Regions from separate parts of the Sporosarcina sp. resist genome, predicted to be linked through region 2. Evidence: riboswitches for the same ligand, from Rfam matches in the RefSeq annotation. Region 2 holds a riboswitch; the other holds the start of a gene.
The links. Region 2 has a riboswitch for S-adenosylmethionine ahead of metA (homoserine O-acetyltransferase MetA). Riboswitches for the same ligand answer to the same signal wherever they lie in the genome.
Positions count from the first base shown of each region.

Region 1: another riboswitch for S-adenosylmethionine. It lies ahead of H7992_RS22895 (O-acetylhomoserine aminocarboxypropyltransferase/cysteine synthase family protein); the one in region 2 lies ahead of metA (homoserine O-acetyltransferase MetA).

Region 1 covers NZ_CP060287.1:4,767,421-4,775,320, forward strand. Annotated here, with positions in the region: gene H7992_RS22890 (homoserine O-acetyltransferase family protein) at 1-314, opposite strand, end outside; gene H7992_RS22895 (O-acetylhomoserine aminocarboxypropyltransferase/cysteine synthase family protein) at 346-1,635, opposite strand; SAM riboswitch class I at 1,761-1,876, opposite strand; gene H7992_RS22900 (glycerol-3-phosphate acyltransferase) at 2,022-2,657, shown strand; gene H7992_RS22905 (aspartate aminotransferase family protein) at 2,720-4,078, opposite strand; gene H7992_RS22910 (CoA-acylating methylmalonate-semialdehyde dehydrogenase) at 4,119-5,582, opposite strand; gene H7992_RS22915 (PucR family transcriptional regulator) at 5,733-7,352, shown strand; gene H7992_RS22920 (amino acid permease) at 7,599-7,900, shown strand, end outside.
Region 2 covers NZ_CP060287.1:1,464,940-1,472,839, forward strand. Annotated here, with positions in the region: gene H7992_RS07395 (NUDIX hydrolase) at 19-774, shown strand; gene H7992_RS07400 (protein phosphatase 2C domain-containing protein) at 771-1,568, shown strand; gene H7992_RS07405 (SgcJ/EcaC family oxidoreductase) at 1,596-2,051, shown strand; gene H7992_RS07410 (hypothetical protein) at 2,118-2,297, opposite strand; SAM riboswitch class I at 2,481-2,587, shown strand; gene metA (homoserine O-acetyltransferase MetA) at 2,690-3,598, shown strand; gene H7992_RS07420 (hypothetical protein) at 4,442-5,200, shown strand; gene H7992_RS07425 (PepSY domain-containing protein) at 5,381-5,638, shown strand; gene H7992_RS07430 (phosphocarrier protein HPr) at 5,952-6,218, opposite strand; gene H7992_RS07435 (DeoR/GlpR family DNA-binding transcription regulator) at 6,352-7,104, shown strand; gene pfkB (1-phosphofructokinase) at 7,101-7,900, shown strand, end outside.

The DNA of each region.
Region 1 (7,900 bases), 1.8 Mb from region 2:
AAATTTCTATACAGCTCGCCTGTGTCCGGATTTACAGTTAACGGTCCTGTTGATCCGTCACTTCCGCCAAGTGCGTTAAAAGAGATAACGGATAATTCATTTGTATCGATACTTTTTCCTTTGCCGACAAGACCGCTCCACCAACCCGGATAGTCATCCGTTCCAACTGTCACGTGACTTCCTGTCAAGGCATGACAAACAAGTACATGGGGTGCATCCAACCTGCCCGTTCTTTCATAGGCAAGCTGTACATTTACCAAGACGACTCCTGATTCCAATACCAGATGCCCGATTTCCACTATCCCCGTCTCCACGATTGTCACGCCCTTTCTTGTCACCAAAAAATTATACTGTTACTGGTACCGCTAGTTCGATTGCTTGTGCAAGGTCTGCAATAATATCTTCCGCGGATTCAAGGCCCACCGATAGTCTAATCAATTCTTCAGTCACACCTGATTTTTTCAAGTCCTCAGGCCCAAGCTGCTGATGCGTCGTTGAAGCTGGATGGATAATTAGTGATTTTGCATCCCCAACATTCGCAACATGCGACCAGATTTTGACGTTATCAATCACGTTCCGGCCTGCATCCCGTCCACCTTTAATACCAAATACAATAATGGAACCGAAGCCGTTTTTCAAGTACTTTTTCGCAAGGTCATAAGATGGGTGATCTTCGTTGCCTGTATATGTTACCCATTCGACAGATGGATGTTTTTTCAAGAACTCCGCTACTTTAACGGCATTTTCATTATGTCTTGTCACACGCAAATGCAGTGTTTCAAGTCCTTGGAGGAAATTAAATGCACTATCTGGATCTAAGCAAGGTCCGAAGTCACGCAATAGTTGAACGCGTAGTTTAGTCGCAAATGCCGCCGCTGCTGTATCAATTCCGTAACGGAGACCATGATATGACGCATCAGGCTCTGTGAAGCCAGGAAACCTCCCTTGCGTCCAGTCAAATGTACCCGCATCAACAGCAACTCCACCGATCGTGGTACCGTGTCCGCCAATCCATTTTGTAGCGGAATGGATGACAACATCCGCACCAAATTCGATAGGATTCGAACCATATGGCGAAGCAAATGTACTATCAATAAGAAGCGGTAGACCGTTTTCATGCGCAATGTCCGCAACCGCTTCAATATCGAGTACATGAAGACTCGGGTTACCGATTGTTTCTGCGAATATTGCTTTTGTTTTATCTGTAATTGCTGCACGGAAGTTTTCAGGATCTGTTGCATCGACAAACTTTACATTGATACCGTAGCGCGGAAGTGTAGCGGCGAATAAATTATAAGTACCGCCATATAAGTTGCTTGCTGCGACAATTTCATCTCCAGCACCAGCTACGTTCAAGATAGAGAAAGCGATAGCTGCCATACCTGAGGAGAATGCAACTGCCGCCGTACCACCTTCAAGAAGCGCAATACGCTCTTCAAAAACTGCAACAGTTGGATTTGTAATTCGTGTATAGATGTTGCCTGCTTCTTGTAGTGCAAATAGTTTTTGAGCATGTTCTGTATCACGGAATACAAAAGATGAGGTTCTATGAATTGGAACTGCGCGTGAACCTGTTACAGGATCCGGTTTTTGTCCACCGTGCAGAAGAAGTGTTTCGGGTTGAAGTTTTGTCATCGTCATTACCTCCAGAGTTTTTTTAGATGGATGTGATTGTAATGGGCGGAGACGTTAGGGGTATTTTTGGAATGAAAAATAACCCCCTTCGCTTAAGAAGAGGGTTACGCTTTCGCTTATTCCTCCCCTTATCTTTCAGACCGTTCGCACGAATCTGTAGGAAGTAGCACCTTTGCAAGTTAGTCACTTGCTGGTTGCCGGGCATCGCAGGGCCTATTCCCTCCGCCGCTCTTGATAAGAGTTTGTGATATTCAGTTTTCCATCTTGTGACATAGTATAGTAGATATCTCAATACTTTGTCAATAGTTTACCGAATAATATTTCTGAAACTTGTGTCTATGTGGAATGTTACACTTAGACTACCGTTATTTTAGGAGGAACTTGATATGTGGTTATGGATTGTAGGCGTGCTCTTATGGGGATATGCAGTTGGTTGCCTGCATGGATCAGTTGTTGCGCAGAAAATATCCGGCGTTAACTTGAAAGAAACCGGTGTGAAAAATGCCGGTGCCTCGAATGCGACCATTGTTCTCGGGAAGAAGTTCGGCGCATTAGTTGCAGTAATCGATATCAGTAAAGGTGCAGGAGCTGTCTTACTTGTGCACTATTTCGCAGAAAACGCAGGATTTTCAGAAGCCTTTGTGGCTTTACTTTTATTTCTTACAGCCGCCGCAGCCGTTATTGGCCATAACTTTCCATTTTATATGAACTTTAACGGCGGAAAAGGAACAGCGACAATAATTGGTGTACTGCTTGCAATCGACTGGCAGATCGGGCTCATTGGTTTTGCATTATTTGTCGTCGTAGCGCTAGTAACAGACTTTCTCGTGTTTGGTGTGCTGATGCTCTACGTCACGCTCATCGCGATGGCAGTATTGGCAGACGGATACTGGCCAGTCGTAATAGCAACTTTGTTATTTGCAATCGCCATTTGGAAACATCTCGAGAATTTTCAGCGTATGAAAGAGCGTAGCGAGAAGCGCGTTTCAATGGTCTTTAGAAAAAATAAAACCAAAAACTGAGGACCCCTATAATTGGAGGTTCTCCGTTTTTGGTTTAGCAAGATTAAAAATCTCATCCTAACTCATGCATTTTCATTGAACACTTTCTTCATAACCGCAATAATAAAGTCCACGTCTTCATCGGTACAAGACAGCGGTGGGCTTAGCGCTAGAATATTGTTATAGCCAGCAACTGTATCGCCGTTCCTTCCAATAATAAGTCCATTCGCCTTACATTCGCCAATGATTTTCGCAACACGGGCGTTTGCAGCAGGTTCTTTCGTTTCTTTGTTCTCTACAAGTTCAATGCCTAACAAGAATCCGAGCCCGCGAATATCGCCAACAAAAGGATGATCCAATAAGCAAGCCAACTCTTTTCGAAGGCGCTCGCCAAGCTCAGCCGACCGTTCAACAAGATTTTCTCTCTCAATGATTTCAAGATTCTTCAACGCGACTGCACAAGCCGCAGGATTCCCGCCAAATGTATTAACATGCCGGAAATGACTGTTATCTTCTCCTGTATCGAACTTTTCATAAATATCTTTTCGAATAGCCGTAACCGAAAGTGGCAAGTAAGCGCTCGTTAGTCCCTTTGCCATCGTAATAATGTCCGGTTTCAACTTAAAATGCTGATGACCAAAGTCTTTCCCAGTTCTGCCGAATCCACAAATGACTTCATCAACAATTAGCAGTACACCGTGGCGTGTACAGATTTCCTGAACCTTTTCCAAGTAGATTGGATGTGGGATGAGTATACCGCCTCCTGTAATAAGCGGTTCCATAATAATCCCAGCGATTGTTTCCTTCTGTTCCCAAATGATTTTCTCTTCAAACTCTTGGGCACGTTGTATGTTGTACTCCTCAATTGACTGTCCCGCAGGTCTGCGGTAATTGTCCGGAGGGGCGATGTGCAAGAACCCCGGTGCAAGTGCCTCATACTTGTATTTCCGCAGTGCTTGCCCTGTTGCTGCCAGTGCCCCCATGGAGCTCCCATGATACGCACGATAGCGGGAAATGAATTTGTAGCGTGACGGTTCCCCATTTTGCTGATGGTATTGACGCGCAAGTTTAAACGCTACTTCGTTCGCATCGGATCCGCTGTTTGAGTAAAATATTTTATAGTCACCACCAAGCATTTCATTCAACTTTTCTGCAAGCAGAATAGCAGGCTCATGACTTTGGGTCATCGGTGCATAGGCCATCTTTTTCATCTGATCATAGGCAGCTTGCGCTAGCTCCTCACGACCATAACCGACATTCACACACCATAGTCCAGACATTCCATCTAGATAACGATTGCCATTATGATCTGTAATCCAAGCTCCTTCCCCACTCTCCACTACCATTGGTGGGTTCTTTTCATTATAGGAAGAAATATGGTGCCAAACGTTCTCCCGGTCCTTTTCAACTAATGACCCTGTAGTCTCTTTTGCTGTAGTCATCTTCTCTACCCCCTCCTAATTTCACGATTAATTTCTGGTATTAGTGACGCGCAGTCAACATTTTCTTCCGTGTGTAAAACTCAATTCCGTCGCGACCATTCGCATGCAAGTCACCATAGAATGATTTTTTATAACCAGAAAACGGGAAGAACGCCATCGGAGCTGGAACACCAAGATTCACACCAAGCATCCCCGCATCAATTTCTTCTCTAAACTTCCGGATTGCACTTGCACTATCTGTAAATAAACAAGCCCCGTTTGCAAACTCTGATTTATTCGCAAGTTCGATTGCTTCATCCAATGTATCCACTCTTACAATAGATAGCACAGGAGCAAAAATCTCTTCTTTCCAAATTTTCATTTCCTGAGTGACATTATCAAAAATTGTCGGACCGACGAAATAACCGCCTTCGGAAGTAGACTTGTCTTCACGGCCATCCCGTAATAGTTTGGCGCCTTCCTCAATACCTGATTCGATGTAACCCAGTGTCTTGTCTTTATGTGAATTCCTAATAACAGGTCCAAGGAAAATCCCTTCTTCTAGTCCATTACCAATCGTCAGTTTATTCGACTCGTCTACTAATCTCTCGACAAGTTCATCTGCAATATCACCAACTGCAACGACAACCGCACAAGCCATACATCTTTCTCCAGCGGATCCGAAAGCTGCGTTAATAATATTTGTGATCGTCAAATCCATATCCGCGTCCGGCATAACGATTGTATGGTTTTTCGCGCCCGCTAATGCTTGGACACGCTTACCATTTGAAGTTCCTGTTTTATACACATACTCAGCAACCGGCTGTGAACCTACGAACGACACGGCCGGAATATCTGGATGATTGAGAATGCCATTTACGACTTCATGCGCACCATGGACGATATTGAAAACACCGTCAGGCAGACCCGCTTCATGCAATAATTCTGCAAGACGGTTCGCCAAAAGTGGCGTACGCTCTGATGGTTTTAGGATGAATGTATTTCCACTAGCGATTGCAAGTGGGAACATCCAGCAAGGGACCATCATCGGAAAGTTGAACGGTGTAATTCCACCAATTACGCCTATTGGATAACGATACATACCCGATTCAATGTTCGTTGCGATATCAGGAAGCTGATACCCCATCATTAACGTCGGGGCTCCTGCAGCAAATTCAACACACTCAATCCCGCGCTGTACTTCGCCATACGCTTCAGCATAGTTTTTACCGTTTTCAATCGTAATGATTTTCGCTAGTGCTTCCCAGTTCTCTATTAACAATTGCTGGTATTTAAATAAGATCCTTGACCGTTGAGGAACAGCAACCTTCTTCCACTTCGCAAATGCTGTTTTCGCCGCCTCTACCGCTTTATTCAAATCTTCAAGTGTGGAGATAGGAACTTCGGCCAATATTTCTCCTGTCGCTGGATTTGGTACCTCTTCATATTTATCTGTCGTTGATTTTACCCATTGTCCATTGATGAAGTTTGTAAGCGTCTTCTTTTCTACCTGCGTTAAAATCATTTTCATTCCCCCGTTCTATTGTTCTTGCTACTTTACGCTATCTTCGCTAGACTTCATATTATACTTTACAAATAATTTAGATTACTTTCAATTTACACTTTGTCTAATCATTAGGCGATTATTTTAACGTTATGGAGGTCTACACCTATAATGAATACCTTAAAACTTACTGTCCGCGATGTTCTTTCACGAAGCTCATTCAAACACGCCAAAGTCGTTGCAGGAAAAGAAGGATTGGACCGTCAAGTAAAATGGTCTCATGTATTAGAGGTAAAAGAATTCGATGCCTTAATAAATGGAGGAGAGATGATTCTTACGACAGGCGTTGGCTTACAACTCGATCTTCCAAGCCAGCTAATGTATGTATCGAGGCTGATAGAAAAAGATGTGGCATGTATATGTATAGAAGTAGGACCTTACTTTAAGCTAATTCCACCTGAAATTATTGAACTCGCAGACAAACACGCATTTCCATTCATCGTCTTCGAAAAAACTGTGAAATTTGTCGATATAACTCAAGACCTTCATACTTTTATCATTAATCAACATCATCAGATGCTTTCACAACTCGATATCTTATCAAGGAAATTCATTACACTTTCTCTTGCACCCAACGGTATTTTAAAAATCCTACAAGAACTAAATCAATTTTTCCGACATAATATCCTGTTCATTAGTGATGATACGAAGCCTTATTACTATCCGTCTGAGATCAAAGAGTTGGAAATAACCATCCGAGTCCATCTTGAAAGATCCCCATCGATCAATACAGGACAGAAATTCCTCATGCTGAAGGATCAGAAATTTGCACAAATGCCTGTTAGTGGGCTAGGACAAATTTGGGGGTATCTATTCCTCGAGGTGACAGAACAACTGTCGGATGAATTTCCATTTCTCATATTAGACCGCGCTGCACTTGCAATCGCTCAAATTTTGTTACGTAACCGAACAATAGAAGAGCGCAAACAGAATAACGAAGATGAATTCGTTCGGAATTTATTGAGCGGCAGATCCTTTGAACAGGAAGACCTTCATGCCTATTTGCCCTCCAAAAGCCGAAATACATACTTCAGAGTGTTCATCATACAAATGAAGACATTCGAAACGAATCTTGGTGAAGAAGAATGGGAAGAGATTAAACTGCAACGCTCGATGATGATACGGTCACTCTTTAAACGTAATGGGTTCTTCCCCGCAGTTGCATCCAGCAAAAGTGAGATTGTCATCATTGCATCCTTCATCGCTGCAGATCACTTGATAGATGAGACTAATCGTTTTTCTCAAATTATTGAACATATTGTTAACATAAAAGACAACACTTTCATTGACGGAACCAGATGTACATTTGGAGTAAGTACAGTCTACAAAGAAATTACGGATGCAAAAAAAGGATACAAAGAAGCTGAAGATGTTTTAAAAATGCGCGAGTCTGGCATTACAAAATCATATTTCTATGAAGACTTAGGCATTTATAGGCTTCTTCTATTAGTGGAGAACAACGGTTACCTTGAAACATATGTCCAAGATTACTTATCAACAGTTTTCGACTACGATCTGAAGATGGAAAGCAACCTCTTTGAAACACTTTGTGTTTATCTCGAATGCGGTGGATCGAAAAAAGAGACTGCAGACCGTCTTTTCATAGTTAGACAAACACTGTACCACCGTCTTGAAAAGTTGGAATTACTTCTAGGCGAAGACTTTATGGAGCCATCTAAGCGTCTAGCGCTTGAGGGTGCTATCATGACCTCTCGATTGTTAGGTAATTAGTAAGTTAAACCGGTTGCGCTACTAAACGCAAACCGGTTTTCATGTTCAATGACCGGACCAAAATAGTGTAGCAAGTCCTTATTTTACACTCCGTAAAATTTAAATTCATTTCATCTTACAACTTGTCTACAAATTTTCAGATTTATTTCTGTATGATTGACTTAACAACTTAAAAGAATATTATAACAAATGATTGGAAACGCTTACATCTTAAAAAATTCACTATTTACACAAGGGGGAATGTATATGTCTAATCAACAGGGACAGTTAAATCCAGATTTAAAGATCCGACACATTAGTATGATTTCAATTGCAGGTGTTATCGGAGCAGGTTTGTTTATCGGAAGTGGAGCAGTTATTAATGCGTCTGGACCAGGTGCGATTCTATCCTACGCTTTTGCAGGAACAATTGTCGTCTTGGTTATGCGCATGCTTGGTGAAATGGCGGCCGCCCATCCGACAAGCGGATCCTTCTCTACATATGCAACCGAGTCGATTGGACCATGGGCAGGTTTTACAATCGGATGGTTATATTGGTTCTTCTGGGT
Region 2 (7,900 bases):
TACGGGGGGAATAATTGAATGTTGTATCGCAGAAAAACGTACACGGTTGAACCAGCGATGTACGAAACGTTTACCCACTTTTTCCACACCTATTTGCTTCCGAATCAGCTGACGCATGGAGCGCAGCTGGTTGGACGGTGGGTCAATGAAGAACGGACGGAGATAATGGCAATGTGGGCATACGATAATAGGGCTCATTATGAGACAGTGGACGGTGGCATCCGAGCATCGGAAATGCATGTTGAAGCACAAAACTATCGGAAATCGTTAGCTCCATTGTTTATCTCTTCAAATGAAGATTTTTTCACTTCAACGGGGAATTACGGGCAATCCCCACAAATCGTAGCTGTTAGTGGTTACATTGTAAATGAGGAAGGACATGTATTACTTGTACGGAACAATCACCGAAATGATACATATGAAATGCCGGGTGGGCGACTTGAACTTGGCGAATCCTTGAAAGAGGCGGTTAAACGGGAAGTACTAGAAGAAACAGGTATCCACGCAGAAATTGGTGATATGACGGGTGTTTATCAAAATATCACGTCAGGCGTTATCTGTATGGTTTTTCGTGGGAGAGCGGTGTCGGGTGTACCAGCTGCGCAGCCTCCTGAAACGATTGATGTACAATTCGTTGACTTTGATATAGCACAAGTAGGAGACTGGGTTAAACGCCCACAATTCGCTTCTAGGGTGGTTGATGCTCGAAATAGCGATACGATTGCTTATGAAAGTTATGAAGTAAGACCGTATAGATTGATTGAGCGCTCATGAATAATCTCACTTGGGTTGGAAGTGAAAAGGACTTTGTCGATGAACGAGATGTACGATGGATTAATCGTGTAGCGGTTGGTCGATTTGGAGGTAATTCTTTAGCGGGACAAACCAAAAATGAAGATGGCTGCGTTATTTGGCAAAATGGGGATTGGGAATTAGCGGCTATTTTGGATGCACATAAAAGTGCTGAAAGTGCGGAACTTGTTGTACAAACACTCGGGCAGCATAAAGAAAAATTGGTAGAGATTTTAGATATGAAAGGTCCTCCACGATTTAAACGTTTGGAAATGAAGTTACTTGAAATTTTTCAATCTGAACAATTTTTGAATGAATGCAGATGTGCCATGGGAGAAACGGCTTGTCTTATCGTTGTCAGGAAAGCTAATTACGTTTGGTGGTTTTCGGTTGGAGATTGTTTAGTATATCTGTTCCATTCGGAATTAATTGCCCTAAATCAGTTTCAACTTAACCAAAGGCAATTCTTTGAATGGATTGGTCAAGTGAATACGTTTGAGCAAGCAGTACCATGCTACACGTCAGGGACGAGGGAAATGAGAAAAGGGAACAATCTTATTTTTTTGACGACTGATGGTTTAGTGGAATGCCCTGGAGAACCTTTTTTGGATCCGTCAAATCTCGTTGCCGCGCTGAAGGAAAAAGAACTTGATGAAAGTATTTCGCAGTTATTGATGGAAATCGAAAGACAAAATGTACGAGACAGTACGACAATTATCGCATGGAATGTGGAAGTAGAAAAGGAGGGCAGCATCCCGAGCGATTATATCGGATGAAGGGGAAAATGACGGGAGGAATTAGATATGGAGGCATCTGAATTAATTGAAATCAAATTCCTTTATTATAACTTAATTCTTGCATGGAATAATCGCGATGCTAAGAGCATGGCCGATCAATTTACAGAGCAAGGCGAATTGATTGGATTTGACGGAAGTCAAGAAATTGGGCGAAATACTATTTTTGCACATTTAGAACCGATATTTGCAGATCATCCGACACCTCCATTTATCAATGTCGTTAAAGATGTGTACTTTTTGAGTGCTGAAGTTGCGATGCTGCGTGCAATCGTCGGGATGATACCTCCGGGCGGAACAGAACTTGACCCCAATTTGAATGCTCATCAAACACTGATTGCAGTAAAAGAAAAGGATGGATGGAAAATAAAACTTTTCCAAAATACACCGGCCCAATTTCACGGAAGACCTGACTTGGTCGAGCAGATTACCAAAGAATTGAAGCAAGTATCTGACTTAGGCTGAAAAAAGTGCCCCGCACCAAGATACCAGTGCGGGGGGTGTTTTAGTTACTGTTCATGACAAAGGTAATCATTTTCTCTTCTTTTCATTTGAGTTCATTCGTTCGCGTTTTGGTTTCAGGGAACGGAGTTCAGCAAACTCGCGGGCTATTTCTTCATTCATGTCGCCCGGTTTTATTTTTTGGTTTTTCGGCGTTTGTGGTAAAGACCGTGCATTATTTCCGCCAGTTTTATTGTCATCTCTTCCCATAGTAACAACTCCTTTCATTTTTTCAGTGCCACGTTAATATGGCTTTTTAAAGAAATATTATTCAGCAATTTTCATGCTGAATTTACGTGAAAATTAAAATAAAAATGTTTGTTTTGATTAATATCGTCAAAAAAGACGGTTTACAAAAGTAGTTTTAATAGTATAATAGTAAATAATTGAATATTCTTATCAAGAGAAGCTGAGGGATATGGCCCTGTGAAGCTTCAGCAACCTCTGACTTAGTCAGGAAGGTGCTACCTCCAACAAGATTTTTTCTTGAGAGATAAGAACAGAGTGCCCAAATTAAACCCTCTTTTCTTGTCTTATAGAAAAGAGGGTTTTTTATATTGAATCATTTGATTCAAACCAAAGTGAAAAGGGAGAGACGACACATGCCGATCAATGTACCGAAACAATTACCAGCAGGAGAACTATTGAAGAAGGAAAAAATATTTGTGATGGATGAAGAACGCGCAACGTCCCAAGATATACGTCCTATGAACATCGCCATTTTAAACTTAATGCCTGAAAAAGAAAGAACAGAGTTGCAGCTGCTACGTCTATTAGGGAATACACCGCTACAAGTAAATGTCACATTTTTGAACACAGCAACTCATGATTCTAAAAACGTTAGTAAAACGCATTTAAACGCATTTTATACAACATTTGAACATGTGAAACATCGTCGTTTCGATGGACTGATTATTACGGGTGCCCCGATTGAGCATTTAGAATTTGAAGACGTTAATTACTGGAAAGAAATAACGGAGATTATGGAATGGTCAAAAGAAAATGTAACCTCTGTTTTACATATTTGTTGGGGTGCCCAAGCAGCACTCTATCACCATTATGGAATCGGGAAATTTGAATTGCCGAAAAAATGCTCAGGCGTTTTTACGCATCGACTATCCGACCCAACGATTAATCTTGCACGTGGTTTTAATGACGAATTTAAAGCACCGCATTCACGTTATACATCCGTTTCAACTGAGGAAATAAAAAATGATCCCCGTCTACACTTGCTTGCTAAATCAGAGGATGCAGGGGCATTCATCGTCATTTCTAAAGATAATAAACATATTATGATCACAGGTCATTTGGAATACGATGCGGATACGTTGGCGGAGGAATATGCACGTGATTTGCAAAAAGGAGTCGGTATTGATATCCCGGAAAATTATTTTCCGAATGATGATCCAAGCAAAGAGCCGTTGAATACATGGCGTTCCCATACGCATCTACTCTTCTCCAACTGGCTAAATTATTATGTGTATCAAGAAACACCTTATGAATGGGAATAACTAGTTAATGACAAATGTATCAATTAAACCAGGTCTGTAGATTAACCATTTATTTACATAAAATACTGGTGAGTAGGGCTTGATGACCTTCATTTTCACTGCATTATTTTCGGCCCGCTTTCGACTAACTATTCATGACAGATTTACTGAGGGGTCCGAGTGTGGCTAGAAGTGACTCCGTCACTTCTAGCCACACTCTTTTTAGTAATACTATTGCGAATAGTTGCCTGTCGCGTTCCTACACTATTCAAGTGGAAAATGCAGTTGTTTTGGAAGAATAGAATAGATGACATTCTATGAAGGGTGTAAGTGCCCGAAGATGCAATTTCGGGCACTCTTGGACGATGTACAATACGTTCCTTTCTTACTTTTAGCAAAGATTATACATCTAATCATGTGATACCTTATAGCAAGTGCCACTTCTTTACTAAAAAAAAGAAAAAACCATATAGAAAGCTTCAGCCGCCAAAATTGCATCTTTGGCGGCTTTTCTCCGACTTGGATGTCAGCTATTCTTTCATCAAAAAAAGCATAAGCACTACAAGTACTTTTGCATCCAGACATCCCGCTAATTGAATAGAAGTCATTCAATCCGAAGCAATCCAAAAATGCAACTATACAAGTAGCGCCCGGAAGGTAATTATGTTATTCACTAGTTAGTTTTGGTTAATCAACAGGTCTGCAATTAACCAAACCAGAAAATGACTGCTTACTATTTTGCAAAAAACTCTAGATTCCTGGCGTATAGGTGCTTTTTTAAAGAAAGTGGTTAATCATCAGACGTGACTCAATGACCCTTTTGTCGTGAATTGCATAAGCTAATACGACGAGGGGGTAAGTGAGATGGGGTTGTTTATTAACAAAAATGGGCACCCGGATGTTTTTAAAAATAATGCAGACATTTTAGGGAGGAACCAAGAACACTATAAAATAGATCCGATAGCGGAATGGATGAAGGAACATAGGGAAGCGTCTCATTCGGTTGGTGAACAGTTCAATATCATGGAAACCTTACTAAAGCAACAGAAAAACACACAATCCAATCAATTGAAATCAATCCATAATCGTTTGAATGAAATCAAGGAAAGTGATTTCCGACATGAAAAGTTTGGAAAAGATGTTATGAAGTCGTTAAAAAAAGTAGAAACTAAAAACGAAATGTTACAACGTACGTTGATACATGAGCGAATAATGAATCGAGAATTCATCGGGAAAGTGAATGAGGTCAGCCAGTCAAATGAAGAAATTGTCAATAGTATAGAAATGCTGACTTCTGCAAATGAGGAAATTGTAGTCAAAATGAATGAACAATTAGATTATCAAAAGCTGTTGTCAGAGCAACTATTGAAACAAGAAGATATACAAAAAGACGTGATCAGCAGGCTGGACAACCAAGAAGGATTGCTAGGGAAAGTGATAAGGCAACTGGATTATCTACGCTCAGTCCTATACGAGCGAACCAACTTTTTATCAGAGAAAATAGAAGGTAGTTACAGCATGACGTCTTCGTATCTATCCAAATTATTGACCAGATCGGATCCAGTTTCGGCACGTTTTATGTTGAGCCAAAAGCAGGAAGAAAAAGAGGAGAACGTTGATTGAAAGGTATGGCTATTTAATGATGGAAAACATCATTACAATTAAGCAAGCCTCAAGTGCAAATCATATACCTAGGAACTGCTTAATTGTCTTTTCAGTTATGGGCTTAGGGATTCAGCACATATTAGCCATCCTTGAATAGAATGTTAAGGACAACGGGATAATCGAATTGGAGGAGATTGGGTGACGAATCAGAATCGACAAAATCAAAACCAACATTGGCATGAACATTATCAGAACCCACAATACCGGAGGATTACAATAAATCAGGCGATGGCCATTGCATTAGAGCGGGTTCCAGGCCAGGTCGTAAAAGCGGAATTAGATTACGACGATGGAATGCTGGTATATGAAATTGACGTAAGAACGGCAGAAGGTCATAAGTATGAAGTTAAAATTGATGCGAATACAGGTGCAGTCCTCAGAGTGAAACTAGATTAATGAAACTATATGTGAACAGCCACGAATGGTAACTGATACCATCCGTGGCTGTTCTTTTTTTGATGTTTAGGAAATTATGAAATCTCGTACTGTGGATAAGTTGTAACTTAGTGATTTTACGTCTAGACTCCAGCGCCTAGCCCCTGGAGACGTGGGTCATGCAGCTATTGAAAAGGATATCGCGATCCTAAGGTTGCCTTCCTCTGTCGCTTCTAACCTATAGGTCCACCGGGAGGGATTGAACGGGCGATTGCGCTTATGTTCATGAAATTGATTAGAGATCTTTTGCTACTATCACAACTCGAGATTGTTATTACTTTCCAAGGCCTTCGGATTCCATAATTGCATCGACTTTTGCAATTGCATCCGCTTCATCTTCACCATCCGCCGCAATTGTAATGGTAGTGCCTGAAGCTACTCCAAGTGACATAACACCTAAAATGGATTTCAGATTTACTTTTTTACCGACGTATTCCAGTGTAATATCCGATTTGAAAGAACTAACCGCACTAACGAGAGCGGATGTTGGACGGGCATGTAAACCAGCAGTACCTAAAATGGTGTATTGTTTTTCTATCAATGTGTATTCCTCCTAATTGTTAGTATCAATTACTGTATTATAAAAGTTGGTGACTGACTATGGAAGATTATGATTGATTATGAAAGGGATTTCAAGTAATATGAGTTTACAGCTAATTAGAGGTGGTGTTCATATGTTGACAAATGAACGATATGAATTGATTTTGAATTTATTGACTGAGAAAAAGACAGTTAAAATTCAAGAGTTAGTCGATGCGACATCCGCGTCAGAGTCAACAATTCGCAGGGATTTGAACGATCTCGAAGACTTAAATAAATTGGATCGTATCCATGGAGGCGCTACAATAAGCGAGCGAATCACAAAAGAACTTAGTATTTCGGATAAAGCATCCAAAAACCTTCAAGAGAAGATTCAGCTTGCTACTTATGCCGCTTCTTTTGTCCAAGATGGGGATTGTATTTTTCTTGATGCAGGGACTACCACTTTGCAGATGATTCCTTATTTAAAGAATAAAAAAGTGACCGTTGTGACGAATGGATTGACACATGTTGATTCATTGATGGAATACGAAATAACGACTTATTTGACGGGTGGCTATATAAAATCCCGCACGCGTGCCCTTGTGGGACCTCAAACAATCCAGACGCTTGGCGACTATCAGTTTGACAAATGCTTTCTTGGCGTCAACGGATTCCATTTGGAAATCGGCTATACAACGCCAGATCCAGAAGAAGCCGCTGTTAAAAGGCTTGCTTCTACACTCTCGAGAAAAACATATGTCGTGACGGATCATTCAAAATATAACAAAGTAAGTTTTGCTACTATTATGCCACTCGATAAAGCCGTATTGATAGTAAGTGATTTCGAAAAACAAGCTATCAACTTATTGGAGCAAAAAACAACAGTAAAGGTGGGGAAATCATGATTTATACGTGCACAATCACACCCTCGCTTGATTATACTACCTATTTACCCGAATTCAGGAGCGGTAAACTGAACCGTTCTAAAGATGTATATTACTATCCCGGGGGAAAGGGAATAAACGTGTCCCGTGTGTTAAGCCGATTAGAAGTTAGCAACATCGCTTTAGGTTTTGTAGGTGGGTTCACAGGTGACTATATTCAACAATCTCTACATTCAGAAGGGGTTCATACGGACTTTATCCAAACTGAAGAAATTACGCGCATCAATGTGAAAATCAAAGCCGATAAAGAAACTGAGTTAAATGGTCCTGGTCCTGATATAACACTAGAACAGCAACAGCAATTGATGGCGAAAGTGCAGAACATGAAAAAAGGTGATTGGTTCGTTCTTGCGGGCCGTCTTCCTGAATCAATAGCGAAAACTTTTTTCGAGGATATCGCAACTATCTGCAATGACAATGGCGTACATTTCGTTCTTGATACATCGGGTCCTGCGTTAAAACGGTTGATCGACATGAAGCCATTTCTTATTAAACCAAACGAACAGGAGCTTGGTGAATTGTTCGATACGGTAATAGAAAACAAACAGCAAGCACACCATTACGCTAAGAAACTTATTGAAAAAGGTGTCGAACATGTCATCGTTTCCATGGGCGGGGAAGGGGCACTGCTCGTTACGAAAGAGGTTGCTGTTTTTGCGGAAGCGCCAAAAGGGGAAGTTGTGAATACAGTGGGGGCTGGTGATTCACTTGTATCCGGGTTTCTTGCATCCTTTACGAAAGAGTGGGATCCAGTTAA